DNA from 3 places in the Rhodovulum sp. BSW8 genome. Region 1 is predicted to be linked to each of the others. Evidence: riboswitches for the same ligand, from Rfam matches in the RefSeq annotation. Region 1 holds a riboswitch; each other region holds the start of a gene.

Region 1 (9,547 bases):
GATGGCGGCGGGGTTTGACGGGGTCGAGATCCACGGCGCCAACGGCTATCTGATCGACCAGTTCCTGCGCGACGGCACCAATCATCGGACCGATGCCTATGGCGGCTCGATCGAGAACCGCTGCCGGTTCCTGTTCGAGGTGGTCGAGGCGGTCGCGGACGAGATCGGCGCGGGCCGGACCGGGCTGCGGCTGAGCCCGTTCTCGAACGCCAACGGCATCGCTGACAGCGACCCGTTCGCGCTGTTCTCGCAGGCGATTTCGGGCCTGAACCGCTTTGGCCTGGCCTTCCTGCACATGGTCGAGGGCCAGACCGGCGGCCCGCGCGACTGGCCCGAGGGGCGCGGCATCCCGGAATTGCGGGCGCTGTTCGACGGCCCCTATATCGCCAATAACGGCTATGACCGGGCCTCGGCGCTGGCGGCGGTCGAAAGCGGGGCGGCCGACATGGTGGCGTTCGGGCGGCCCTTCATCTCGAACCCCGATCTGGTCGAGCGTCTGCGGCGCGATGCCGTTCTGGCAGAGCCCGACCGGAACACGATGTATGGCGGCGGGGCCCATGGCCTGACCGACTATCCCACGCTCGCTCCGGCCGAAACCGCCTGAGGGGGCCCGGCCGGGCCTGCCGGGGCGCCCCGCAAGAGGCGCCCCGCGTCGGTTCGCAAAGGGTCGCTCAGGCCGCGGCGCGGCGGCGGCGCAGCATCGCGAGCCCGCCCAGGCCCGCCAGCATGAGCGGCAGGGTCGCCGGAACCGGCACTTCCGCGGCCTCGTAGCGGTCCAGCACCTCGACGCCCCGCAGGCTGTAATCGGTGAAGAACCCGTCCATCCCGGCTTCGATCCAGGGCAGGAACATGTCCCAGGCGGCCTCGTCCGAGGTCGGACGGAAGGTCCAGCCATGGACGGTCAGGCCCAGCGCATGGGCGGCGGCGATGAAGTCGGCGCTGAGCGCGCCGCTGAGGCTCAGCCCCAGACCGTCGGCGAAGGTCGCGAGGTCTTCCAGCGAAGTGGTGGTGCCGGTGGTCGCGTCATAGACACCGAAGCCGTCGCCCAGCTGCCGAGCATAGCCCAGGGCCGCGATGGCGTTGTCCATGCCCATCTCGACCTGCAGATCGGCCAGCTGGCGCGCGCCCTCATGGCTGAAGGTCTGGATGAAGGTGTTCTGCACCGACCCGTCGAAGCCGTTGGCCTTCATTTCCTGAAGGATCTGCTGGTTCATCGCCAGGCTGTTGGGGGTCTTGGCCTCGGGATAGATCCCGATTTCCTTGCCGGTCGTGGCGTTGTAGGCGCTGACCAGATCCATGACTTCCTGGAAGGTCGGCACCTTGTAGGGGGCGGCCATCGAGGGGGTGAAGCCGTCATAGCTGGTCGAGGCGGTGGCGCCAGTGGGCTCGACGGTAAGGGTCTTGATCTCGGCCAGCGTGAAATCCGACACCCGGTAACCGCCGTTGCGGGGCGCGAACAGCGCCTCGATGTTGGTGGTGCGGTTCAGCGTCGAATCGTGCATCGCGACCAGCTCGCCATCTGCGGTCGTCTGCAGATCGGGCTCGATCACGTCGGCGCCCATCTGCAACGCCAGTTCGTAGCCGCCCAGCGTGTGCTCGGGCAGATAACCGCTGGCGCCGCGGTGGGCGATGATCAGCGGGGCTTCGCCGCTGAGCGTGTTGTAAAGGGTGGCGGCATGGGCGGGCGCCATCGAGATCAGGCCCAGGGCAATCGCCCCAAGAGTGCGTTTCATGAGAAAAATCCTGTCAGTCCCGTGGTGGAAGTATGGCCAAAAAAAGGCCATGCGACGGTCGATAGGCAGGACATGAGACGGTTCGATGACGTCTGCGCGACAGGCGCGTGAATGCCGGTGGCAAAGCCCGCCAGACGTTTCGAAAAGCCGGTGCAGCCTGTCGGCCGCCGGGCGGCGATGACAAAGGAAGAGGCAAGCCGCTGATTTTCCCAGCGAATCGCCGCCGCAACCTGGCGGAGATCGGGCCAATGGCCGCTCTTGTCACGGCTGTGATGGGACCAATCCGGCGGCTGGGGCGCCCCCGTTCAGGGGTCGCGTCACGCGTCCGAGGGAGTGGCCCGGGCGGGCAGGATCACGCCGCCGATGCCGGCACAGGCGGCCGGGTCGCCGCCGCAGCAGTCCTCCAGCAGAAAGCGCACGATGTCGTTCACTGCGGCGAGGTTCGCGGCATAGAGGATCTGGCGGTGGCGGCGTTCGGCGTTCAGCAGCCCGGCGCGCTTGAGGCTGGCCAGATGGCTCGACAGGGTCGAGGGCGGGGCGCCCAGGCGGCGGGCGATTTCCAGCGCGGGCAGGCCTCCGGGACCCTGCCTGACCAGCAGGCGAAAGACCGACAGGCGGGTCTCATGGGCAAGGGCAGCGAAGGCGTCCTTGGCGGTTATCTGATCCATATTTCGGTCCTACTCGAAATGACGATGCTTGACCAGACCCGGCCGCGCGGCTATGAAACGATAATTCGAGAATTTACGAAATGAGGCTGACATGACCGCCGCGCCCTCCTCCGCCGAGCCCGGACCCCTTGGCCGGTTCGAACGCTATCTGACGCTTTGGGTCGCTGCCGCCATCTGTGTCGGGCTGGTGCTGGGCCTGGTTGCGCCGGGGCTGGTGCAGGGCATCGCTGCGGCCGAGGTCGCCTCGATCAACCTCGTGGTGGCGGTGCTGATCTGGGCCATGGTCTATCCGATGATGGTTGGGGTCGATCTGGGCGCGGTGCGGGACGTGGCGCGGGCGCCCCGGGGGCTGTTCATCACGCTGACGATCAACTGGCTGGTCAAGCCCTTCACCATGGCGGCGCTGGCGGTGCTGTTCTTCGAGCATGTCTTCGCCCCCTGGATCGCCCCCGCAGATGCGGCGCAATACACTGCCGGGCTGATCCTGCTGGGGGCCGCGCCCTGCACGGCGATGGTCTTCGTCTGGTCGCAGCTGACCCGGGGCGATTCCACCTACACGCTGGTTCAGGTCTCGGTGAACGACCTGATCATGGTGGTGGCCTTCGCGCCCATCGTGGCCTTTCTGATGGGCGTGTCCGAGATCGCCGTGCCCTGGGAAACGCTGCTGCTGGCCACGCTGCTTTATGTCGTGATCCCGCTGGCCGCGGGGCTGCTGACCCGGCGCCTGCTGGGCAGCCCGGCCGCCATCGCGGGCTTTTCCGCCCGCGTCAAGCCGGTCTCGACGGTCGGGCTGATCGCGACCGTGGCGATCCTCTTCGGGATGCAAAGCGACCGCATCCTGACCCAGCCCGGCGCCATCGCGCTGATCGCGGTGCCGATCCTGATCCAGAGCTACGGGATCTTCGCGCTGGCCTACGGGGCGGCCTGGGCGCTGAAGGTGCCGCACCGGATCGCCGCGCCCTGCGCGATGATCGGCACCTCGAACTTCTTCGAACTGGCGGTCGCGGTGGCGATCAGCCTCTTCGGGCTCAATTCCGGGGCGGCGATGGCGACGGTCGTCGGCGTGCTGGTCGAGGTGCCGGTGATGCTGTCGCTGGTGGCCTTCGCGAACCGGACCCGGGCGCGCTTTGCCGGAGACCTCGCATGATCGTCATTCACCACAATCCCGACTGCGGCACCTCGCGCAATGTGCTCGGGATCATCCGCCGGTCGGGGACCGAGCCGGTTGTCATCGACTATCTGGCCGAGGGCTGGACCCGGCCGCAGCTGCTGGCGCTGTTCGCGGCCGCCGGTCTGACACCGCGCGCGGCGCTGCGCCGGACCAAATCGCCCGCGGCCGAGCTTGGGCTATTGGGTGAGGACGTGCCGGACGACGCCTTGCTGGACGCGATGATCGCGCATCCGGTTCTGGTCAACCGGCCCATCGTGGCCAGCCCCAGGGGCGTGCGGCTCTGCCGTCCGTCCGAGACGGTGCTCGATCTGCTCGACCGGTTGCCGCCCGGGCCGCTTTACAAGGAGGACGGGCAGATGATCCTGACGGCCTCGGGCGCGCGCGTGGCGCCGCCCGGCGACGCGGTCTGACCCTTCGGCGGCCCGGGTTTGACAGACTCGCCCGGCTTTGCGATACCTCGTCCCACGTCAGGGGAGTCCCGCTAAGGGGACTGAGAGGCTGACAGGGGGAAACCCCGGTGACGCGACCCTTCGAACCTGACCCAGTTGAGACTGGCGTAGGAAGACCGAGGGGCATGCCGCAAGATCCCGCCCCCCGGGCCGCAAGGCCCCCCGGACCGTCAAGGTCGTTCGGGCCAACGGCCCCGCTTTCTGCCTCATCATCCGTCTGGGTCTCGTCAGGTCAACTGAGGAGACGAAGATGAACAGACCCGACACCGTTCCGCAGATCACGCTGGGGCCGCTGCCCGCCTCGGAAAAGCTTTACCTGTGCGGCGAGATCCACCCGATCCGGGTGCCGCTGCGCCGGATCGCGACCGGCGAGGGGGCGGTGACGGTCTATGACAGCTCGGGCCCCTATACCGACCCCGGGGCGCGGATCGACATCGCCGCAGGGCTTGCGCCGGTGCGGATCCCCTTCGCGCGCGACCGCGGTGAGGCCGAGACCTATCCGGCCCGCGACGTGACCGCCGCCGACAATGGCTTTGCCGAAGGCGCGCGGCTCGTGCCGGCCTTTCCGCGGCGGCCCGAGCCGCTTCGGGCGACGGCTGGGCGGGCGATCACCCAGCTGGCCTATGCAAGGGCCGGGATCGTCACCCCCGAGATGGAATTCGCCGCGATCCGCGAGAACGAGGGCCGCAGCGCGGCCCAGCCCCGCGACGGCGAGCCCTTCGGCGCCGAGATCCCCGATCTGGTGACGCCCGAATTCGTCCGCGCCGAGATCGCTGCGGGCCGGGCGATCATCCCGGCCAATATCAACCATCCCGAACTTGAACCCATGGTGATCGGCCGCGCCTTCAAGGTGAAGGTCAATGCCAATATCGGCAATTCGGCCATCACCTCCTCGATGGAGAAAGAGGTCGAGAAGATGGTCTGGGCGATCCGCTGGGGCGCCAATACGGTGATGGACCTCTCGACCGGCCGCAACATCCACAACATCCGCGACTGGATCCTCCGGAACGCGCCCGTGCCCATCGGCACCGTGCCGCTTTACCAGGCGCTGGAGAAGGTCGGCGGCGTGGCCGAGGATCTCAGCTGGGAGGTCTACCGCGACACGCTGATCGAGCAGGCCGAGCAGGGGGTCGATTACTTCACCATCCATGCCGGGCTGAGACGCGGGATGATCGGGCTGACGGCCCGGCGCGTGACCGGCATCGTCAGCCGGGGCGGCTCGATCATGGCCAAGTGGTGCCTGCATCACGGCCGCGAGTCCTTCCTCTACGAGCGTTTCGAGGAGATCTGCGACATCTGCCGCGCCTATGACGTCTCGTTCAGTCTGGGCGACGGGCTCAGGCCAGGCTCGATCGCCGATGCCAATGACGAGGCGCAATTCGCCGAGCTGCGGACCTTGGGCGAGCTGGCGCAGGTCGCCTGGGCCAGGGACTGTCAGGTGATGATCGAGGGGCCGGGCCATGTGCCGATGCACAAGATCAAGGCCAATATGGACGAGCAGCTGAAGCATTGCCACGAGGCGCCGTTCTACACGCTCGGGCCGCTCACGACCGACATCGCGCCGGGCTATGACCATATCACCTCGGCCATCGGCGCCGCGATGATCGGTTGGTTCGGCACCGCGATGCTGTGCTACGTCACGCCCAAGGAGCATCTGGGCCTGCCCGACCGCGACGACGTCAAGACCGGGGTCGTGACCTACAAGCTGGCCGCCCATGCCGCCGATCTGGCCAAGGGGCATCCGGGCGCGCAGGCGCGGGACGATGCGCTCAGCCGGGCGCGCTTTGCCTTCCGCTGGGAGGATCAGTTCAATCTGGGGCTCGACCCGGACACGGCGCGCGCCTTCCATGACGAGACCATGCCCAAGGCCGCCCACAAGGAGGCGCAGTTCTGTTCGATGTGCGGACCGAAATTCTGTTCGATGAAGATCAGCCAGGACATCCGCGACGCGGCCGAAGCCGAGGCCGGAACCTGCCCCAACGGGCTGACCCCTGCCGAATAGCGCCGGCGGACGTATCGAAGACGGGGGCCGGACCATGCCGGCCCCCGCCTGCTGCCCCTTGGGGGCCTAGCTCTGGCTGCGGTATTCGCCCTGCCGTTCCAGCATCCAGCCGGGATATTCGGCCGGAAGGCGGGTCACCGCATCGAGGCGGGCCAGCTCGTCGGCGCTCAGCTCGACCTTGGTCGCGCCGATATTGTCGGTCAGCTGGTCCGCGCGCTTGGCGCCGATGATGACCGAGGTCACCACCTCCTGATGCAGAAGCCAGGCCAGCGCGATCTGCGCCACGCTGCACCCGCGCGCCTCGGCCATGCCGCGCATCGCCTCGATGGCGTCATGGGCGCGGTCCTTGTCGATGGGCGGGAAGTCGAAGCTGGCGCGCCGCCCGTCCGCGGCCTTGCCCTCGCGGTCGTACTTGCCCGACAGGAACCCGCCCGCCAGCGGGCTCCAGACCATCAGCCCGATGCCGGTTTCCTTCAGCATCGGCACGATCTCGCGTTCCAGATCGCGCCCGGCCAGGGTGTAATAGGCCTGAAGCGACAGGATCGGGGCCAGCCGCCGCGCCTCGGCGATGCCGACCGCGCGGACGATCTGCCAGGCGGCCCAGTTCGACAGGCCCAGATAGCGCACATGACCCTGCCGCACGAGCGTATCGAGCGCCTCCAGCGTCTCGACGATGGGCGTCGCCGGATCGAAGCCGTGGATCTGGTAAAGGTCGATGTGATCAAGCTGCAACCGCGCGAGGCTGGCCTTGCACTGGTCCATGATGTGATAGCGCGAGGCGCCGCGCGCGTTCACGCCCGCGCCCATCGGGCCCAGAACCTTGGTCGCGATCACCACATCTTCGCGCGGCACGGCGAGGTTCTTCAGCGACTGGCCCAGAAGCCGCTCGCTTTCGCCGCCCGCATAGACATTGGCGGTGTCGATGAAGTTGATCCCGGCCTCGAGCGCGCTGCCCACGAGGCCGTCCACCTCGGCCTGGCCCAGCTGGCCGATCTGGCCCCACATGCCTTCGGAGCCGCCGAAGGTCATGGTGCCGAGGCAGAGTTCCGACACGAAAAGGCCGCTTGGGCCAAGACGACGATAGCGCATGTTGCTTTCCTTTCCTGACTGGGGGCCCGAGCGCGGCGAGGGGCGCCCGCTCCGGCCTCTGTCCCGAAATGGGCCCGGGCCGGGTCCCTCGCCACGCCGATCCTCTCGCAAACTTGCACGATTCTCTCATCCCGCCGCCGATTGACTTTGGAGAGCGCCGCCGACCGGGCTAGAGTGGGCGTATGACCAACCGACTTTCCGGCCTCAGGGCCAAGCTCGTTTCGTTGTGGGAGGCGCATGGGCGCGAGCCCCCGGTTCCGGGGCTGAGGCTGTCTTATGCCGAAAGACCGTCGGGCCTCTTTCACGGGGTGTACCGGCCCTCGCTTTGCGCGGTGTTGCAGGGCGCCAAGATCAGCCGTCTGGGCGACCGGGTGTTCCGCTACGATGCGGGCAAATGCCTGATCGCCTCGCTCGACGTGCCGATCCGGGCCGAGATCGTCGGCGCGGCGCCCGAGACCCCCTATCTGGCGCTGGCGCTGGAGATCGACCCGGCCGTGGTGGCCGAACTGATGCTGGGCCAGCGCCCGACGGGCGATCCGCCAATTGGTGCTGCCATCGAGGTGCATGATCTAGGCGAGGCGCTGATCGACCCGCTCGACCGGCTTCTATCGGTCGCCGCCCGGCCGCAGGACATCCCTGTGCTTGCGCCGATGATCCGGCGCGAAATCGTCTGGCAGTTGCTGAACGGGCCTCAGGGCGCGCGGCTGCGGCAGATCGGGATGGCCGACAGCCGTCTGGCCCGGATCGGCCGCGCCATCGGCTGGATCCGCGAGAACTATGCCGAGACGCTGCGGGTCGGGCATCTGGCGGCGCTGGCCGGGATGAGCCCGGCCACCTTCCATCGCCACTTCAAGGAGGCGACGGCGATGACGCCTGTGCAGTTCCAGAAAAGCCTGCGGTTGCAGGAGGCGCGGCGGCTTCTGTTGACCCGGTCCGGCGATGTCGCGGGCATCGGCTATCGCATCGGCTATGACAGCCCGTCGCAATTCAGCCGCGAATACCGCCGCCATTTCGGCGAGCCGCCCGGACGCGACGCGGTCGAACTGCGCCGGAGCCTGGCCGAAACCGGCGGCTGAGCGGGTCCGGGTCGACCTTCTGCCGCCGGGCGAAAAACGCAGCGCGGGCGGCCGAGGCTGTGCTAGGCTCGACCTGCCGTAGCGGAAGGTGCGGCGGGGGACTTTCAGAAGGAAAGAGTATTTTCATGCTGCAGGAATTTCGCGATTTCATCGCCAAGGGCAATGTCATGGACATGGCCGTGGGTATCATCGTCGGCGCGGCCTTTACCGCCATCGTGACCTCGCTGGTCAACGATCTCATCAATCCGGTCATCGGGCTTTTCGTCGGCGGCATCGACTTTTCAGGTCTCGCCTTCCGCATCGGGGAGGGCGAGAATGCCGGGGTCTTCGCCTATGGCAATTTCCTCACCACGCTGATCAATTTCCTGATCATCGCCTGGGTGGTGTTCCTGCTGGTCAAGGGCGTGAACCGGATCAAGGACGCCGCCAGCCGCAAGGAGCGGCCGGTGCCCGGCGCGCCCGCGGGCCCGACCCAGGAACAGCTTCTGACCGAGATCCGGGACCTTCTGAAGGCGCGCTGAGCGCGGCCTTCCGCTCAGGCCTTCAACGCCAGGTGCGGCGACAGAACGTCGATGCCCTGCGCCAAGCCGACAGCGTAGCAGGTCAGATGGCCCGCATGCACGTTGAGCCCGGCCCGCAGATGCGGGTCGTCGGCGCAGGCTTGGCGCCAGCCCTTGTCGGCCAGCGCCAGCAGGAACGGCATGGTGGCGTTCCCAAGCGCCAAGGTCGCGCTGCGCGGCACCGCGCCCGGCATGTTGGCCACGCAATAATGCTGGATGCCGTCGACCGAAAAGACCGGGTCCTCATGGGTGGTCGGGTGCGAGGTCTCGAAGCAGCCGCCCTGGTCGATGGCCACATCGACCAGCACAGCGCCGGGCTTCATCCGCGCCAGATCGGCGCGCCGCACCAGCTTGGGGGCGGTCGCCCCGGGTATCAGCACGGCGCCGACAACCATGTCGGCCCGCTCGAGCAACTCGGCCAGCGTGCCCTCGGACGAATAGCGGGTCGAGAAGGCCGCGCCGAACGTTTCGTCAAGCTGGCGCAGCCGGAGCAGCGAGCGGTCCAGAACGGTGACATGGGCGCCCATGCCGGCCGCGATCCGGGCAGCATGGGTTCCGACCACCCCGCCGCCGATCACCAGCACCTCGGCCGGGCCGACGCCGGGCACGCCCCCCATCAGCACGCCGCGCCCGCCATTGGCTTTTTGCAGCGCCCAGGCCCCCATCTGCGGTGCCAGCCGCCCCGCGACTTCGGACATCGGCGCCAGCAGCGGCAGCCCGCCGCGGTCGTCGGTTACGGTCTCGTAGGCGATGGCGGTCACGCCGCTGTCGATCAACTCGCGGGTCTGGTCCGGGTCGG
Region 2 (9,547 bases), on a different contig from region 1:
AGGCCTCGATTTCCTCGTCGAGCCGTCCGAAGACCGACGGATCGCCTGCCTTCAGGCGAACCACCACAAGACCCCGGGCGGCACGGTCGACGATCAGGCCGTTGATGTCCGCCTGCGGCGTCGAGGGGCCAAAGCCGGTTTTGCCCGCCTCGACGATCTCGGCCTCGCGGCGGGCGAGTTCCAGGATCGGCGCGGGCACCAGCCGGTCGTGAATGACCACATCGGCGCGGTCGAGCGCGCGGCGGGCGCGCAGCGTCAGGTCGTCGGGATCGCCGGGGCCTGCGCCGACGAACAGCACCTCGCCCGCCGCCGTTGCGGCCGCCTTGTGGGTTTCAAGCAGGGGGGCAAGCTGCGGGGCGGGGCCCGGCATGCCGTCGAGAAGCCCGGCAAAGGCGTCGTCCCAGAAGCGGCGGCGGGCCCGGCCCTTGGGCAGTGCCTCGGCCGCCGGGCGGAAGGCATCGGCCTCGCGCACCCGCGCGCCAAGCCCGGCGGGCAGCCAGGCTTCGAGGCCTGCCTTGATCCGGCGCGCCAGCACCGGGGCCGCGCCCTCGGTGCCGATCGCCACGACGACGGGGGCGCGGTCGACCAGCGCGGGGGTGATGAAGGCGCTGTCGGCGCGGTTGTCGACGATGTTGAACAGCACGCCGGCGGCGCGGGCGAGACCTGCTACGCGCGCATCCTCGGCGGCATCGTCGGTCGCGGCATAGACCAGCCGCGCGCCGTCGAGATCGGCCGCCTCGACGGGCCGCGCGACCCAGCTTAGACGCCCCTCGGCCTGCCAGTCGAGGATCTTCGGGTCGGCCTCGGCGGCATGGACCGCGATCCGGGCCTCGGTCTTCAGCAGCAGACGCAGCTTGGCCAGCGCGGTCTCGCCGCCGCCTGACACCACGATCCGCGCGCCCTCGGTGCGCAGGAAGATCGGGAAGAACTTCATCGGGACTCTCCCTGTGACTTTCCCGCAGTAGAACAAAATTCCTGAAATAAGGCGATAACCCGGAGGAAAAAGGGTCATAACTCCATCCATTGCAGTCATGGCGGGAGGAAATCCCATTCAATCCCTTTTCCTTGGAAACCTGCCCGGTGCGGGCCGCAGCGGACGAACGCCCGTCTTGCAGCGGCAGGCGCGCAATCCGCTGGCTCTGGCGGCGAACCGCGCCTAACCTTCGCGAAAATCGCCTGCCCGGAGACCTGCCGATGCGTTTTCGTCCCCTGCTGCTTGCCGTCCTTCCGGCCCTGGCCGGACCGGCCGTCTGGGCCGGACCGCATGCCGAGATGCTGGGCGAAGAGGCGGTGACCCTGACGCTTGACCCAGCGACCGGCGCGCTGGCGCTCGATGCGGTGCTGCCCGCGCCGCAGGGAGACGTGACGCTGCCCCGGCAGGACTGGCTGACCATCGAGACGCTTCGGATCGGCGGCGATGCGACGCCGGTACCAGGTTCGGGCGTCTTGCGGGCGGCGCGGCATATGGGACGGCCGGTGACGGTGCGGCTGACCGGGACGCTGCCCCCGCTGTCGGCCGGTATCGGCGAGGTCGCGCGCGGAGAGACGGCAAGCTATCTTCTGGGCTCGGGCTGGCTGCCGGTCGATTCAGCGCCCCGCGCCAGGTTCGAGCTGAACCTCGAGGTGCCTGCGGGCTGGCGCCCGGCCGCGACCGGCACGCTCGGCGCCGAGGCGGTCGGCGCCGAGGGGCGGAGCGCCCAGTTCGTGTTCACCGGTCGCGCGGCCGACATGGGGGTCTTTGCCGGGCGCTATACCGTCGGCGAGGCGATGCATGGCGAGCTGCGGCTGCGCACCTATTTCGAGCCCCGCGATGCCGCCTATTCGCCCGCCTATACCGAGGCCGTCGCGGGCTATATCGACCGCTTCTCGGCCGAGATCGGCCCCTATCCCTATCCCGGCTTCTCGGTGGTCTCGGCGCCGATCCCGGTCGGGCTGGGGATGCCCGGTCTGACCTATGTCAGCCAGTCGATCCTGGGCCATGGCTATATGCGCGGGCGGTCGCTGGCCCATGAGGTGCTGCATTCCTGGTGGGGCAATGCGGTGGCCGTCGATTACCGGCGCGGCAACTGGTGCGAGGGGCTGACGACCTACATGGCCGACCATGCGCTGGCCGAGGATGCGGGCCCCGAGGTCGCGCGCGCGATGCGGCTGGGCTGGCTGCGCGATCTCGCGGCGCTGCCCGCCGGTGAGGACCGGCCGCTGACCGAGTTCCGCGCGGCCGCCCATGGCGACCGGCAGGCGGTCGGTTACGGCAAGGCCGCCCTTCTGTTTCATATGCTCAAGGCCGAGCTCGGTCCCGAGGACTGGCGCGCGGGCCTGCGCCGTTTCTATGCCGACCATCACGACCGGGTCGCGGCCTGGCACGACCTTCGCGCCGCTTTCGAGGCCGTGTCCGGGCGCGATCTGGGCGGGTTCTTCGACCAGTGGCTGACCCGCAGCGGCCTGCCCGCGCTGCGGCTCGAGGCGGCCGAGCCCGAGGGTACGGCCCTGCATCTGGTGCTGGGCCAGTCCTTGCCCGCCTACCGGCTGTCGGTGCCCGTGGTGGTCGAGACGGGGGCGGGGACCGAACGCCATCTGGTTGCGCTCGATGCCGGGCGGGGCGAGGCCACGCTGCGGCTTCGGGCTCCGGCGCGGGCGGTTTCGGTCGATCCCGATTTCGATCTGGCCCGCGCGCTGGCCCCGGGCGAGGTGCCGCCGATGCTGGGCGATCTCTTCGCCGGACCCGAACCGGTACTGCTGGCGCTTGGCGGCGAGACGGCAGCGGCCGAGGCGTTGGGCGCGCGGCTCTTGCGGCGCCCGGCGCGGCTGGTCGATGCGGCGGCGGCCGAGACCGCGCCCGCGCTGATCGTGGTCGGCTCGGGGGCCGAGGTGGCGGCCTGGCGGATGGCGCATCTGTCCGCGCCCGCGCCCTGGAGCATGGATGCCGGCCGTGCGCGCGCCTGGGTCGAGCGCGACCCGGGCGGGCGGCTCATCGGGTTTCTTTCGGCCGACCGGATCGAGGATCTGGCCTCCGAGCTGGGCGCGCTCCGCTATCAGGCAGGCCAAAGCTATGCGGCCTTTGCGGGCGGGGCCGCTGTGGTGGCGGGCGACTGGCCGACCGGCGCCACGCCGCTGAGCCGCCGCTTCGACTGACCGGCCCCGCCCCAAGGGGGTCCGTCAGACCGGGAGGTTCCTCAGCGCAAAGAAATGGTCGGTCGGCCCATGACCGTGCCCGACCGACAGCGCCGCCGCGCCCATAATAGCGGCGCGGGTATAGGCGCGCGCCGCTTCGGCCGCAGGGCGCATCTCGCCCGTCCGGGCAAGCCAGGTCGCCAGCGCCGACGAGAGGGTGCAGCCGGTGCCATGGGTGTTGGGGCTGTCGATCCTCGGCCCCTCGAACCAGACCCGCCCGGTCGGGTCCAGCAGCAGATCGGGGCTGTCCGAGCCGGACAGATGGCCGCCCTTCAACAGAACGGCGCGCGGCCCCAGCGCCAGAAGCGCCTCGGCCTGGGCCTCCATCCCAAAGCGGTCTTGCGCCTCGGGACGGCCCAGAAGGTCGGCCGCCTCGGGCAGGTTCGGCGTGATCGCGGCGGCCATCGGCATCAGATAGGCCGAAAGCGCGGCCACGGCCTCTTCGGCCAGCAGCCGGTCGCCGCCCTTGGCCACCATCACCGGGTCCAGCACCACCGGCGCGTCGAGCCCGGCCAGCGCCCCGGCCACCGCCTCGACGATGGCGGCCGAGCCCAGCATGCCGATCTTGACCGCGTCGATGCGGATATCCTCGCGGATCGCGCGGATCTGGTCGGCGACCAGGGCGGGCGCCACCAGCTCTGCCCCGCGCACCCCCTGGGTGTTCTGGACGGTCAGGGCCGTGATCGCGGCCATGCCATAGCCGCCATTGGCGCCGATGGCCTTCAGATCGGCCTGAATCCCGGCCCCGCCCGAGGGGTCGGACCCGGCAATCGACAGGATATTGGGGATCATGCGCTTCTCCAGGCTTCGGCCAGGGCGCGTGCCGCCGCCGCCGGATCGGGCGCGGCGGAAATCGCCGACACCACGGCCATGCCATCGGCGCCCGCCGCCTTGACACCGGCCGCGTCCGCGACCCCGAGCCCGCCGATCGCGACGCAGGGCAGGGTGGTCCTGGTCACGATCCGCCCGAGCCCCTCGACGCCCAGCGGGGCCGCGTGATCGGGCTTGGTCGCGGTCGCATGGACCGGGCCGACGCCCAGGTAATCGACCGCATCCGGGGGGATGGCGTCGAGCTGAGCCAGGGTCTCGACCGACAGGCCAAGCAGCCGCCCCGGTCCCAGGGCCTTGCGCAGCGCGCTTGGGGCGCCGTCGGACTGCCCCACATGGAGCCCGTCGGCCCCTGAGGCCAGCACGACCGCCAGCCGGTCGTTGACGATCAGCGGCACGCCGCGCCGGGTCAGATCCGGTTTCAGCTGCCGGGCGAGCGCGATCAGATCGCTGTCGCTGGCCTGCTTGTCGCGCAACTGCACCATGCTGGCGCCGCCCCGGACCGCCGCCATCACCAGATCCGGCGTGGCGCCGTCGGGGGTGACGAAATAGACGGCGAGCGTCTTGCGGTTCATGAGGGCTCGACCCGTGCGCCGAGGTCCAGCGCCTCGGGCGTCATGGCGTGCAGCGCGTCGAGCAGCGCGACCGCAAAGCTGCCGGGACCGGATGCACCCCTGGCCGCGATTTCGCCTGCCAGCCCGAAACAGGCCAGCGCCGCGACCGTCGCCTCGGCGCGATCGGCGCCCTCGACCGCCACGAAGGCCGCGACCAGCGCGGTCAGCGAACAGCCCAGCGCGGTGACCTTCGGCATCATCGGGTCGCCATTGGAAACGCGCCAGGCGCGGGTGCCGTCGGTCACGTAATCGACCGGCCCGGTGACCGCGACCACCGCCCAGCTGCGCTGGGCGAGGGCCCGCGCCGCCGCCTCGGCCGCCTCGACCGGGTCGGCGCTGTCCGCGCCCTTGCCGCGCGTGGCGGCCCCGGCCAGCGCAAGGATTTCGGACGCATTGCCCCGGATGACTGCGGGCTCCAGCGCGAGAAGATCGCCGCAAAGCGCCTGACGGTACGAGGTTGCGCCAACCGCCACCGGGTCGAGCACCCAGGGCAGCCCCGCCGCCCGCGCCGCCCCGGCCGCGGCCTTCATGCCGGCGGCCCAATGCGGCGAGGGGGTGCCGATATTGATCGAGAGCGCCTGCGCCAGCGGCGTGAATTCACGGGTTTCCTCGGCCGCGTGCAACATCGCGGGCGAGGCACCCGCCGCCAGCAGCACATTCGCGGCGGTGTTCATGGCGACGAAATTGGTGATGCATTGCACCAGAGGCGCGCGGTCGCGCATCGCGGCAAGATGGGCGCCGGGCGTGGGGCTTGCGGTTTGGCTCGGGGCGCCGGTCGGGGTCTCTGTCGCGCTGGGCATGGCTGTCCTCCCCTGGCATCGGACGGCCGCATCGGCCCGCTTTCGGGCCCGGCACGCGACTTCCTCCGCCAGCATGATCTGGTTCAGGTTCTAAGGGTGCTTCTCAGCCCGGGCAGATCCGGACGCCCCTGTCACGGGATCCACCAAACCACGTCCGGGCGCGGATGAAAAGGCCCCGGGTGAGGGCCGCGCTTGCACGCGGGGGACGCGGCTGCCAGAAGACGGGCACCCCCCACGGGGGCGGATCGGATGAAGGGATGGCGGGCGATGACAGAGCATGATGTTGCGGCGGGCCGCGAACGGGCCGGGCTGGGCCGCGCGTGACGCCCGCGGCGCGGATCGCGGCGGCGGCCGAGCTGCTCGATGCCTGGCGCGAGGGCGCTCCGGCCGAGAAGCTGCTGACCACCTGGGCGCGGCAGAACCGCTTTGCCGGCTCGAAGGACCGGGCCGCGATCCGCGACCATGTCTTCGATGCGATCCGCTGCGCCCGATCCTTCGCCGCGCTGGGCGGCGCGGCGACGGGGCGCGGCATGATGCTGGGCGCCCTGCGCGCCGAGGGCACGGACCCCGGGACGGTCTTCACCGGCGAGGGCCACGCCCCGGCGCCGCTGTCCGAGGCCGAACGCGCGCCCATGCCCGGCCTGGCGGATCTGCCCGAGGCGGTCGCCTGCGACTGTCCCGAGGCGCTGGAAGAGATGCTTCGCGACAGCCTCGGCCCGGCCTTCCGCCCGGTGATGGACCTGCTGCGGCACCGCGCGCCGGTCTTCCTGCGGGTCAATCTGCGCCGCAGCGGCCGGGACGAGGCGGCGGCTCAGTTGGCGGGGGAGGGGATCGAGACCCGGCCGCATGCGCTTTCGCCCACCGCGCTTGAGGTGACGGCCGGGGCGCGGCGCGTCCAGCAGTCGCGCGCCTTTGCCGACGGCGTGGTCGAACTGCAGGATGCGGCTTCGCAGGCGGTGGCCGATCTGATGCCGCTGGATGCTGGCGCGCGGGTGCTCGACCTTTGCGCGGGCGGCGGCGGCAAGACGCTGGCCATGGCCGCGCGCGGGACGGCCCGGCATTACGCCCATGACGCGGCCCCGCAAAGGATGCGCGATCTGCCCGACCGGGCCGCCCGGGCGGGAATCGCGGTGACCTGCCTTGACGGCGCGGATCTCGACGAGGCAGCGCCCTTCGACCTGGTGCTCTGCGACGTGCCCTGTTCGGGCAGTGGCGCCTGGCGGCGAAGCCCCGAGGCCAAATGGCGCACGACCCCCGACGATCTGGCCCGGCTGACCGCGCTGCAGGCGGGCATTCTCGACCGGGCCGCAGCACTGGTCGCGCCGGGCGGGCATCTTGGTTATGCCACCTGCTCGCTCCTGTCGGCCGAGAACGACGCGCAGGTCGCGCGGTTTCTTGCCAATACGCCGGGCTGGACCGAGGTCGCCGAGCGGCGCCTGACCCCGCTTGATGGCGGCGACGGATTCTATGCGGCGGTGCTGCGGCGGGGCGATGGCTGACAAGGGTTACGCTGCGTTATCCGGCGATCCCGTGCCGCCGGGTCATCTCGGGCGGGTCGCATTAACCTTCGATTAATAGCTGTGGAGAAAGAGTGGGCAAGACGCTCTTTCCGGGAGGCCTCATTGTTGCGTTTCGTGCCCGTTCTGGTGACTGTCCGGCGATCCGCGGCGGCCCATGCCGACCGCGCCTGGGTCGCTTTGGCGCTTGGGGTTCTGCTGGTTGCGGCGGCCTGGACATCGCCCTGGCCCGGGCTTTTCGCGCCCTTGCTGACGGCGGGCAGCACGCTGGCCTGCCTGGCCGTGCTGCTGCGCCTCTTCGGGCGGCCGGTGTCGGACATCCCCTCGGACCGGTTGCGGCGGCTCTGCGCCAGTGCGCCGGGCGCGACACTGGTCACCGATTCCGAAGGTTGCGTGCTGATCGCAAGCCCCGAGGCGCTGCGCCGTGTCGCGGCGGTGCGCGGCCAGCCGGTCGCGGACGCCCTGCAGGCGTTCTTTGCCGATCCGGGTCACGCCGTCGCCGACCTGATCTCGGCCGCCGCCCGGGGCCTTCCGGCCTCGGCCCAACGTACGTTGGCCTCCGGGCCGCTTCGGATCGCCGTCGAACGCGCCGGGTCGGGGCTGTTTCTCTGGCGGCTCGAGTCCTGTGCCGCCGACGGGCCGGAAATCGCGCTGCCGATGGTCCGGCTCGATCCGGTCGGGCGTCTCGCGGTCATCAACGCCGCGGCCCGCGCGCTGATCGGGCAAAGTCCCGACAGCGTGGCGGCCTTGCTGGGCGGCGCATCGGACGAGACCGAAGAGGTGATGGTCGAAACCCCCGAGGGGCCGAGCCGCCGCCGCCTGGTGCAGCTGCGCATGGCCGATGGCGGGCGCGAATTCTATATCCTGCCCGAGGCGGCCGGGGCGCGGGCCGCGGAGGCGCCCGAAGGGTTCCTGGACGCGCTGCCGGTCGCTCTCCTGCAGCTCGACATCGACGGCACGGTGCGGCTGTCGAATGCCCGGGCGAACAAGCTGCTGGGCGCCTATGCCGGCGAGGCGTTGAACCTCTGCGACCGACTCGAAGGGCTGGGACGGTCGGTCGGCGACTGGCTGGCCGATGCCGCCCAGGGTCGCGCCCCCAACACCGCCGAAGTGCTGCGTGTGGCCCGCGATGACCGCGAGCTTTTCGTGCAGGTGGCGCTGGCGCGGATGGGCGGCGGCGGTCTGGTCGCGGTGCTGCATGACGTGACCGAGATGAAGACGCTGGAGGCGCAATTCACCCAAAGTCAGAAGATGCAGGCGATCGGCCAGCTGGCGGGCGGGGTGGCGCATGACTTCAACAACCTGCTGACCGCGATTTCGGGACATTGCGACCTGCTGATGCTGCGCCATGACGCGGGCGATCCCGATTACGGCGATCTGGTGCAGATCCACCAGAACGCCAACCGCGCGGCGAGCCTCGTGGGCCAGCTTCTGGCCTTCTCGCGCAAGCAGACGCTCAGCCCCGAGGTGATGGACCTGCGCGACACGATGGGCGAACTGGCCCATCTGCTGGACCGGCTGGTGGGCGAGAAGGTGCGCCTGAGGATGCGCCATGCCGAGGCGCTGCCGCCGATCCGCGCCGACAAGCGCCAGCTGGAACAGGTGGTGATGAACCTCGTGGTCAATGCCCGCGACGCGATGCCCGAGGGCGGCGAGATCCGGCTGGAAACCGAGGCGGTGCAGCTGAGCACCGAGTTGCAGCGCGACCGCGCCGTGGTGCCGCCCGGCCCCTATGCGATGATCCGCGTCCGCGACGAGGGGCATGGCATTCCGCCCGACCGGCTGACCAAGATCTTCGAGCCCTTCTATACGACCAAGCGCCCCGGCGAGGGCACGGGGCTGGGGCTGTCGACCGTCTATGGCATCGTCAAGCAGACCGGCGGCTTTGTCTTTGTCGACAGCACGGTCGGGCAGGGCAGCTGCTTTTCGGTCTACCTGCCCGCCTATGCCGGCGAAATCGGCCCGGCCGCGCCCCGGCGCGAGCAGGGCACGGTCGAGGACCAGCCCGGATCGGCGGTGGTTCTGCTGGTGGAGGACGAGGCGCCCGTGCGCTCCTTCGCGGCCCGCGCGATGCGGATGCGCGGCCATACCGTGCTGGAGGCCGAAAGCGGCGAGGAGGCCCTTGAAAAGCTCTCCGATCCCGATCTCAAGGTCGATGTCTTCGTCAGTGACGTGGTGATGCCGGGTCTCGACGGGCCGGGCTGGGTCAGCAAGGCCCTGGCCGACCGTCCGGGCACGCGGGTGATCTTCGTCTCGGGTTATGCCGAGGACAGCTTCGGCGAGATCAAGGCGCGGATCCCGAATTCGGTCTATCTGCCGAAACCCTTCTCGCTGGCCGATCTGACCGCCACCGTCCAGCGCCAGCTGCGCGCCGCGGCCCGCGCGCGAGAAGGCCACCCCGACGAAGAAGAGGGACGGCTGCCCGAAGAGGTCTCGTGACCGCCCGGCGCGCCTGGCTTCAGGGCCCGGCCGCGCGATCTCGGCGGGCGTGAACACTTCCTTAACTGTTTCGGTCGATCCTGAGAATGGGAACAATTTGACTTGCAATGTTCGCTTTTTGATCTCATATGAATGAGAACAAGAAGCGAACAAGAGCAGTCATTGCCGCCCGCTTCCG
Region 3 (9,547 bases), on a different contig from region 1:
TATGGGGCTGCCCCCCACCGCCCGTACCAGTCAGGATCGGCCGCCAAGCCCCCCGAACGCGGGCACCGCCCGGGAAACCGCCCCAGCCGTGGACCACGCCCGGGCTTGCGCCATCGCGCATCACCGGCTAGACCGCGCGGCGCACCCTGTGGTGGACCGACGCCATGACGGACCATGCACATGATGCGCCAGGGCATCTTCCGCCCGGAGGGCCGATAGCTCAGGGGTAGAGCGGATGGTTTACACCCATCGACAGCGGGGGTTCAATTCCCTCTCGGCCCACCACCTGAAACCTAATCATATGAATTTAAAAATTAAGTCCGGAAATTGCTCCGCGACGGATCAATCGTGGGGCGCCTTGCGGATTTCCGGCGGCGTTTCCAGCGAGAGAATGCCGCCCCATCTCCGATAGCCCCACCCCCCCTTTGCAGCGGAGCGTGCCCCGTGCCGAACCTGACCGTCGGTGGCGGCCGCAGGCCGGACCTGGGACCCGCAAATGACAAAGATACGAAAGACGGACGTGGCGACATGCTTGCGCGACGCCTCTCCCCCATCGGCCCTCCGGCTGCAGAGCTCGCACCGGACGGCCTTCGAAACCGCCAGGCTGTCCTGCGATCACCGACAAATCGCTTTCAGAGCATGTCGCAGCCGCCATCGGCGAGGGGCGAACGCGGTTCTCGCAACACGGTCGGCCTGCCCGACCTGCGGCGAACCGCCTCCGACGCGCTAGCCGATCCGGCCCCGATTGCCGCCCACCTGACCGCGATGCAGCAGCAGATGGTCCAAGAGAACGCAGGCCGCCATCGCCTCGCCGACCGGCACCGCGCGGATGCCGACGCAGGGGTCGTGGCGTCCCCGGGTGACGATCTCGGTCTCTTCGCCCGCAACCGTCACCGTGCGCCGGGGCGTCAGGATCGACGAGGTCGGCTTGACGGCGAAGCGCACCACCACATCCTGCCCGGTCGAGATCCCGCCGAGGATGCCACCGGCATGGTTCGAGGCATAGACCGGTCCGTCGGGCCCCATGGTCATCTCGTCGGCATTCTCGACCCCGGTCAGGGCCGCGGCCGCCATGCCCTCGCCGATCTCGACCGCCTTCACGGCATTGATGCTCATCATCGCGGCCGCCAGATCGGTGTCGAGCTTGCCATAGATCGGCGCGCCTAGGCCCGCGGGCACACCCGAGGCCGCGATCTCGACCACCGCGCCGACCGAATTGCCGGCCTTGCGGAGCCCGTCAAGGTAGCTTTCCCAGTCCGACGCCGCCTGCGCATCCGGCGCCCAGAACGGGTTGCGCTCGATCTGATCGGCATCGAAACGCGCGCGGTCGATGGCATGGGGACCGATCTGCACCATGTAGCCGGTGATCTTCAGGCCCGGCGCAAGCGAAGCCAGCGCGGCCCGCGCCACGCCGCCCGCCGCCACCCGCGCCGCGGTCTCGCGCGCCGAGGACCGGCCGCCGCCGCGATAATCGCGGATGCCGTATTTCTGCCAGTAGGTGATATCGGCATGGCCGGGCCGGAACTTCTGCGCGATGTCGCCGTAATCCTTCGACCGCTGGTCGGTGTTGCGGATCATCAGCTGCACCGGCGTGCCCGTGGTCTGCCCCTCGAAGACGCCTGACAGGATCTCGACCGCATCGGGTTCCTGCCGCTGGGTGGTGAACCGGCTTTGCCCGGGCTTCCGGCGGTCGAGCCAGTGCTGCAGCATCGCCTCGTCGACCGCGATGCCGGGCGGGCAGCCATCGACCGTGGCGCCAAGCGCGGGCCCGTGGCTTTCGCCCCAGGTGGTGACGCGGAACAGATGGCCGAAGGTGTTCAGGCTCATTCTTGGCTCATGGGGACGATCTCCTTTGGCTTATGGGCATAGCCGCCGGGCGCCCGCCTCTCAAGGGGTTTGCCCAGGGCGCGCGGGACAGGACCTGAGTTTGGCTTGCGGACCGCGCGGCGGGGCGCTAGCGTGACCCTCACCTCGGGGTGCCCCATGGGGCTGAGATGCGCGACCCGCGAACCCGTTGAACCTGAACCGGTTAGAACCGGCGGAGGGAAGGCCCATGGACAGATTTCCACCCTTGCCCGTCCGCCCCCATCTTTGGAGGAGGACCATGCGTTTCACAGTATTTGCCGCTGCGCTGGCCGCGTCCGCCCTGCCCGCAGCGGCGGACGAGCGGCCCGAGCTGACCGTCTACACCTATGAAAGCTTCGTGACCGAATGGGGTCCCGGTCCGATCGTCGAAGCCGCCTTCGAAGCCCAATGCGGCTGCGATCTGACCTTCGTGCCTGCGGGCGATGGCGCGGCGCTGCTGGCGCGGCTGCGGCTGGAAGGCGACCGGACCGACGCGGATGTCGTGCTGGGGCTCGATACCAACCTCACCGCCGCCGCGGCCGAGACCGGGCTGTTCGCGCCGCATGGCCGCGACGACGCCGTGCTAGACCTGCCGGTCGGCTGGGAGGACCCGCTGTTCCTGCCCTATGACTGGGGCTATTTCGCCTTCGTCTACGACAAGACCCGCCTGCCCGAGCCGCCCGCCAGTTTCGAGGACCTGATCGCCGCGCCCGAGGATCTGAAGATCGTGATCCAGGACCCGCGCAGCTCGACCCCCGGTCTGGGGCTGCTGCTGTGGGTCAAGGCCGCCTATGGCGACCGCGCGCCCGAGATCTGGGAGGGGCTTGCGCCGCATATCCTGACCGTGACCAAGGGCTGGACCGAATCCTACGGCATGTTCATCGACGGCGAGGCCGACATGGTGCTGTCCTACACCACCTCGCCCGCCTATCACCTGATCGCCGAAGAGGACTATACCAAGGCCGCCGCCCGTTTCGACGAGGGCCATTACCTGCAGATCGAGGTGGCGGGCATCGTGGCCTCGTCCGACCAGCCGGAACTGGCACGGCAATTCCTCGACTTCATGCTGACAGAACCCTTCCAGGCGGCGATCCCCACGACCAACTGGATGTATCCGGCGGTCACTCCCGAAGCCGGGCTGCCCGCGGGCTACCAGACGCTGATCCGGCCCGAAACCGCGCTGATCTTCCCGGCGGACGAGGCAGCCGAGGTGCGGGACGAGGCGCTGGCCGAATGGCGCGACGCGCTCAGCCGCTAGGCATCGCGACCGGGCTGGGGCTGGGCGCCGCCGCAGTGACGCTGGCGCTCGCGCTTGGCACCATCGCGGCCGTCGCCTGGCGGGCGGAAGGGGCCGCCCGGCTGGGCGCTGCCGATCTGGCGGCGGTGCGCTTCACGCTTTTGCAGGCGCTGGCCTCGGCCGCGCTCAGCACCCTGCTGGCGGTGCCCGTGGCCCGGGCGCTGGCCCGGCGCCGCTTTCCCGGCAGGGGGCTTCTGATCACCCTTCTCGGCGCACCTTTCATCCTGCCCGTGATCGTCGCGGCGATGGGCCTTCTGGCCGTGTTCGGCCGCAACGGCCTTCTGTCGGCCGCCCTTGCGCCTCTTGGGCTTGGCCCCATCGACATCTACGGGCCGGGCGGCGTAGTGCTGGCCCATGTCTTCTTCAACCTGCCGCTCGCCACACGGCTGGTGCTTCAGGGCTGGCTGGCCATTCCGGCCGAACGCTTCCGGCTTGCGGCCGCGCTCGGCTTCGGCCCGGCCGCGCACTTCGCCCATATCGAACGCCCGATGCTGCGCGAGGTGTTGCCCGGCACCTTCCTTGTCGTGTTCCTGATCTGTCTGACCAGCTTCGCAGTCGCCCTGACGCTGGGCGGCGGGCCGCGCGCGACGACGGTCGAGCTGGCGATCTATCAGGCCTTCCGCTTCGATTTCGACCTCGGCCGCGCCGCCTGGCTGGCGCTGATCCAGGTCGGGGTCTCGGTCGCGGCCGCGCTGGCGGCCTTCGCCATCGCCGTGCCGGGCGCCTTCGGCCCGGGGCTCGGCCGCCCGATCCCGCAGTTTGGCACAAACGGGCGCTGGCTCCGGCTGCAGGACGGGGCCAGCCTGACGCTGGCAACGCTGTTCCTGATCCTGCCGCTTGTCATGGTGGCCTTCCGCGGCCTGCCGGGATGGGCCAGCCTGCCCGCCTCGGTCTATTCCGCCGCGCTGCGCTCGCTTGCCGTGGCGCTTGGCTCGGCCGCGCTGACACTGGCGCTGGCCCTGCCGATGGCCATCGCCATCGACCGGCTCAAGGGCCTTCGCGGCCGGGCGGTGCAGGCCGCGGGCACGCTCACCATCGCCGCTTCGCCGCTGGTGATGGGCACCGGGCTTTTCATCCTGCTTTACCCGCTGGCCGATCCGCGAATTCTTGCCCTGCCGGTCACCGCGACCGTCAATGCCGCGATGAGCCTGCCTTTCGCGCTGCGCGCCCTGGTGCCCGCCGTGGCCGAGGCCGAGCGCAACCATGGCCGCCTTGCCGACAGCCTCGGCATGGCCGGGCGCGCGCGGCTCAAGCTGATGCTGCTGCCGCGCCTCAGGCGACCCATCGGGTTCACGCTGGGGCTGTCGGCCGCGCTCTCGATGGGCGATCTGGGCGTGATCGCGCTGTTTTCCGACCCGGGCCATGCCACCCTGCCGCTGCAGCTTTACGGGCTGATGGCGGCCTACCGGATGGACAGCGCGGCCGCCGCCGCCCTGTTGCTGCTGGCCCTCAGCCTTGGGCTTTTCTGGATCTTCGACCGCGGAGGACGCGCCCATGCTGAGCCTTGAACGCCTTGCGATCCTTCAAGGCGGGTTCTCTCTCACCGCGGACCTGACGGTCGCGCCGGGGCAGATCGTGGCGCTGCTGGGCCCCTCAGGCGCGGGCAAGTCGACCATCCTCGACACCATCGCGGGCTTTCTTGCACCCGACCGGGGCCGGGTGCTCTGGATGGACACCGATCTTGGCCCGCTCGCGCCAGGCGACAGGCCGCTCTCGGTGCTCTTTCAGGACAACAACCTCTTTCCTCACCTGACCGCCGCCCAGAATGTCGGGCTCGGCCTTCGCCCCGGCCTTCGGCTCGACCGGGACCAGACCCGCGCGGTCGAAACCGCGCTCGCCCGGGTCGGGCTGGCCGGACTCGGCCCCCGGAAACCGGCGGCGCTGTCGGGCGGCCAGCGCGGCCGGGTGGCGCTGGCCCGGATGCTGTTGCGCAACCGGCCGCTGATGCTGCTGGACGAGCCCTTCGCGGCGCTCGGCCCCGCGCTCAAGGCCGGGATGCTCGATCTCGTGGCCGAACTGGCGCGCGAGACCGGCGCCACCGTCCTGTTCGTCACCCACGACCCGGCCGATGCCCGCGCCATCGCCGATCAGACGATCCTGGTCGCGGAAGGTCGCGCCCATGCGCCCCGGGCGACGGCCAAGCTTCTGGCCGACCCGCCGCCCGCGCTGCGCGCCTATCTGGGCTGATCGCGCCTTTCGCTTCTTCTTGGCGAAAATACCCATGACACGCCCGGTCCGGGGCACGGTCGGCGGCCCAATGCGCAAACCGTTGCGCAAACCGGAGTACAAACGAAAAACGCGCCCCGAAGGGCGCGTTTCCGTCAACCGGAGGTCCGGCGATCAGACGTTCTTCTTGGGCTTGTAGGGGGCCCAGAGACGCTTGTTCGTCAGATAGAGCAGCACGGTCAGCACGCCGAGGAACAGGACCGAGATCACGCCCGCCTCCTTGCGCGCCATCAGTTTCGGTTCGGCCGTCCACATCAGGAAGGCCGCAACGTCCTTGGCCTCCTGTTCCATGGTCGCCTCGGTCCCGTCGGCATATTCCACATCATCACCGAACAGCTGGGGCGGCATCGCGCTCCAGCCGGTCGAGAAGACCGAGTTCTCGTAATAAAGCGTCCCCGCCTCTTCCTTGGTCTCGTCGCTGAAGGCGAGCAGGTAGGAGGTGATGTATTCGGGTCCGCCCATGCCGTTGAAGAACTGCGACAGGCCGGTGCCAAGCGGACCGTGGAAGCCCGCCCGGGCCTTCGCCATCAGGCTCAGGTCCGGGGCGCCCGGATAGGTCGCCTCGGGGAAGTGATCCGTCGGCTTGCCGTCGCGGTAATCCTCGAGCTCGGGATCGAAGATGCTGTAGCTCGCCGCATAGGCGCGCATCGCATCGTCGCTCAGCGTCGGCCCGCCCGGCTCGGAGAGCGACCGGAAGGGCACGTATTTCAGACCGTGGCAGACCGAGCAGATCTGGGTGTAGATCTGCAGGCCGCGCTGCAGCTGAGCCTGATCGTATTTGCCGAAAGGTCCCTCGAAGGAAAACTTGTAGTCCTTCACATGGCCGCCCTCGGCGGCCCAGGCGCCACCCGCCCCCAGCGTCAGGGCGGTCAGGGCGGTGATCGTCAGTTTCTTGAACATCTTATCCGATCCCTTCTGTCACTCGGCCGGCGTGGCCTTGCCGGCCGCGGCGCCGTCGCCGTAGTGGGCGTTGAAGTCTTCCTCGATGGTTTCCGGCTGCGGCAGCGGCTTCTCGATCACGCCCAGCACCGGCAGGATCACCAGGAAGTAGGCGAACCAGTAGGCGGCCCCGAGGAGCGAGATGTTGGCATAGACCGCCTCGGCCGGCATCCCGCCCGCCCAGGTCAGCAGCACGAAGTCGACCACGAAGAGCGCGTAGGCCAGCTTGAACTGCGGCCGGTAGCGGCCCGAGCGCACGTTCGAGGTGTCGAGCCAGGGCACCAGCGCCATCACGATGATCGAGCCGAACATCGCGATCACACCGAAGAACTTGGCGTTGACGACGCCGAAGGTCAGCCAGTCGACGATCATCACCACCCAGACGTCGGCGGTGAAGGCCCGAAGGATCGCGTAGAAGGGCAGGAAGTACCATTCCGGCACGATATGCGTCGGCGTCTGCAGCGGGTTCGCCTCGAGGTAGTTGTCGGGGTGGCCCAGATAGTTGGGCATGAAGCCCACGATCGCGAAGAACACGACCAGAACGACGCCCAGCGCGAAGAGATCCTTCATCACGAAATAGGGCCAGAAGGGCAGCGTGTCCTTGTCGGCTTCTTCCTTGGACCCGCGGCGAACCTCAACACCCGTGGGGTTGTTGTTGCCGGTGGTGTGGAACGCCCAGACGTGGACGATCGACAGCCCGAGGATCACGAAGGGGATCAGGTAGTGCAGCGAGAAGAACCGGTTCAGCGTCGCGTTGCCGACGGCCGGTCCGCCCAGCAGCCATTGCTGGATGTCGTGACCGATCCACGGGATCGCGCCAAAGAGGCCGGTGATCACGGTAGCGCCCCAGAAGGACATCTGGCCCCAGGGCAGAACGTAGCCCATGAACGCGGTCGCCATCATCGCCAGGTAGATCAGGATGCCGATGATCCAGGTCACCTCGCGGGGCGACTTGTAGGACCCGTAATAGAGGCCGCGGAAGATGTGCAGGTAGACCGCAACGAAGAACAGCGAGGCGCCGTTCGAGTGCAGGTACCGCAGGAAGTGGCCGCCGTTCACGTTACGCATGATGTGCTCGAGCGAGGCGAAGGCCATCTCGGTGTTCGGCACATAGTGCATCGCCAGGACGATGCCGGTGACGATCTGCAGCACCAGCGTGAAGAACAGAACCACGCCCCAGATCCACATCCAGTTGAGGTTCTTCGGCGTGGGAATCATCAGGGTGTCGTAGATCAGGCTGATGACCGGCAGGCGCCGTTCCAGCCATTTCTCGGGGGCCGACCCCGGTTCGTAATGATCGTGAGGAATACCGGACATTCGGGGGCTCCCTTAACCGAGTTGGATGGTCGTCTCGTCCACGAAGGACGCAACCGGGATGTACATGTTCTCGGGCGCGGGGCCCTTGCGAATGCGGCCCGCGGAATCGTAGTGCGAGCCGTGGCAGGGGCAGAACCACCCGCCGAAATCACCGGACTGGTTGCCGATCGGAACGCAGCCGAGATGGGTGCAGACGCCGATCATGACCAGCCATTTGCCCTCTTCGTCCATCGTCCGGTTCTGGTCCGTCGCCTCGCCCGGCTTGTTGGGGTTGCGCGAGTTGTTGTCGCGCAGGTCGCCCAGCGGAATCGAGCGCGCCAGTTCGATATCTTCGGGAGTGCGCAGGCGGATGAACACCGGCTTGCCGAGAAACTTGACAGTAATCTGCTGGCCTTCGGACACCGACGACACGTCGACCCGGATCGAACTCAGCGCCTGCACGTCGGCGGAGGGGTTCATCTGGTTGATCAGCGGCCAGATGGCCGCACCTGCGGTCACAGCACCGGCGCCCGCCGTGGCATAGTAAAGGAAGTCTCGGCGGGTGCCGTCGTGATCTTCTGCGTGCGACACGAGAATTTCTCCTTTCCAGGACCGGGTCGCCCCCGGTCGATTCGAAAAAACGGGCCAAGGGATTCCTCGGCCGTTTACCAGACTTACCTAGCCCCGGCAGGAAAATTGCGTCCAGCGGACATAGCCGCGCAGCGACGGCGGAGGCTCAGACGGATTCCGGTCGACCGCCGTATACCCCTCAGGGACAATTCCAGCCAGAGGGAATCGGGTTATTAGACCGATTCTGAGACGTTCAACCGCATGCCAAGACACTATATTGCGCTATTTGGGCTGTTGTTCAGGCCCCCGTCCCGCCCCGGCGTCACACCCGGCGGACCCGCAGCCGACCGAACGCCGAGGCGTCGATCTCGACCCCCGGGCCGGCGGTGCCCATGCGGAAAGTACGGCGCATCCGGGCGGCCCCGTTCACCTGTTCTTGATCACGGCGGAAGGTCAGCCCCTCGCCCAGCTCGTCCATGGCGTCTTCGGTGCGCTGGTCGCGGCGCAGCCCGTCCCGGCTTTTCGACAGCGCATAGGCGGCCAGAGCGACCGCGCCATAGCGCAGGCCGTAGCGCAGGGCGACGGTCGCGATGGGGGCGAGAGGCAGGGGCATCGGCGAAACTCCTGGAAGACTGCCCAAAATATAGGCTGCCGAGGGGCACCTGTCCATTCACATATCGGTCGGCGGTCCCGGGCAGCGTCGCGCGCGGTCTTGCGAGGGCGGAAAAGCCCCTAGTCCACCTGAAGCCGGGTCTCAGAGCATCCGGCGATGGTCGCGGTCACGATCCGGCTCTCGGGCCGGTCCGACGCGAAATCGACCTCGGTGAACTGCTCGGTCCGGCCCATGCGGGGGCTTTCCATCAGAATCCGGTGAGAGAGCCCGATCTGGGCCGCCAGATGCCGCGCGACCTGCGCGTCGCCCGCGGCCCTGAGCCGCGCCGCCCGGTCGCGGATCGCCGCGCCCTCGACCTGAGGCATCCGCGCCGCGGGCGTGCCGGGACGGGGCGAATAGGGAAAGACGTGCAGCCAGGTCAGGTCGCAGTCCTCGACCAGCCGGAGCGAATTCTCGAACATCGCATCGGTTTCGGTCGGAAAGCCCGCGATGATGTCGGCGCCGAAGGTCATGTCGGGGCGCAGGCGCCGCGCCTCTTCGCAGAACCGGATCGCGTCGGCACGCGAATGCCGCCGCTTCATCCGCTTGAGGATCAGGTCGTCGCCCGCCTGCAGCGACAGGTGAAGATGCGGCATCAGCCGCTCTTCCCCGGCAATGGCGCGCATCAGGGCATCATCGGCCTCGATGGAATCGATCGACGAGATCCGAAGGCGCGGCAGCTCGGGCACCAGTTTCAGGATGCGCGCCACCAGATCGCCCAG

Evidence for each region. A riboswitch is a leader RNA that binds a small molecule or an ion and turns the genes downstream of it on or off. The one in region 1 is predicted to bind thiamine pyrophosphate.
Region 2: another riboswitch for thiamine pyrophosphate. It lies ahead of thiM (hydroxyethylthiazole kinase); the one in region 1 lies ahead of thiC (phosphomethylpyrimidine synthase ThiC).
Region 3: another riboswitch for thiamine pyrophosphate. It lies ahead of thiB (thiamine ABC transporter substrate binding subunit); the one in region 1 lies ahead of thiC (phosphomethylpyrimidine synthase ThiC).

The regions. Positions count from the first base shown of each region.
Region 1 is NZ_QNVX01000007.1:101,996-111,542, forward strand. It holds gene DSD19_RS06395 (alkene reductase) at 1-604, shown strand, start outside; gene DSD19_RS06400 (glycerophosphodiester phosphodiesterase family protein) at 672-1,733, opposite strand; gene DSD19_RS06405 (helix-turn-helix transcriptional regulator) at 2,051-2,401, opposite strand; gene arsB (ACR3 family arsenite efflux transporter) at 2,493-3,548, shown strand; gene DSD19_RS06415 (arsenate reductase family protein) at 3,545-3,982, shown strand; TPP riboswitch at 4,032-4,152, shown strand; gene thiC (phosphomethylpyrimidine synthase ThiC) at 4,272-6,023, shown strand; gene DSD19_RS06425 (aldo/keto reductase) at 6,090-7,112, opposite strand; gene DSD19_RS06430 (AraC family transcriptional regulator) at 7,295-8,188, shown strand; gene mscL (large-conductance mechanosensitive channel protein MscL) at 8,308-8,709, shown strand; gene ald (alanine dehydrogenase) at 8,724-9,547, opposite strand, start outside.
Region 2 is NZ_QNVX01000005.1:283,816-293,362, forward strand. It holds gene cysG (siroheme synthase CysG) at 1-934, opposite strand, end outside; gene DSD19_RS03610 (M1 family metallopeptidase) at 1,195-3,132, shown strand; gene thiD (bifunctional hydroxymethylpyrimidine kinase/phosphomethylpyrimidine kinase) at 3,157-3,963, opposite strand; gene thiE (thiamine phosphate synthase) at 3,960-4,574, opposite strand; gene thiM (hydroxyethylthiazole kinase) at 4,571-5,413, opposite strand; TPP riboswitch at 5,457-5,553, opposite strand; gene DSD19_RS03630 (RsmB/NOP family class I SAM-dependent RNA methyltransferase) at 5,734-6,912, shown strand; gene DSD19_RS03635 (ATP-binding protein) at 7,048-9,369, shown strand.
Region 3 is NZ_QNVX01000032.1:36,233-45,779, reverse strand. It holds tRNA gene DSD19_RS14060 (tRNA-Val) at 210-285, shown strand; gene aroC (chorismate synthase) at 727-1,827, opposite strand; TPP riboswitch at 1,963-2,064, shown strand; gene thiB (thiamine ABC transporter substrate binding subunit) at 2,105-3,103, shown strand; gene DSD19_RS14045 (thiamine/thiamine pyrophosphate ABC transporter permease ThiP) at 3,079-4,650, shown strand; gene DSD19_RS14040 (ATP-binding cassette domain-containing protein) at 4,637-5,329, shown strand; gene DSD19_RS14035 (cytochrome c1) at 5,483-6,268, opposite strand; gene DSD19_RS14030 (cytochrome b N-terminal domain-containing protein) at 6,287-7,624, opposite strand; gene petA (ubiquinol-cytochrome c reductase iron-sulfur subunit) at 7,637-8,194, opposite strand; gene DSD19_RS14020 (hypothetical protein) at 8,496-8,786, opposite strand; gene mtaB (tRNA (N(6)-L-threonylcarbamoyladenosine(37)-C(2))-methylthiotransferase MtaB) at 8,906-9,547, opposite strand, start outside.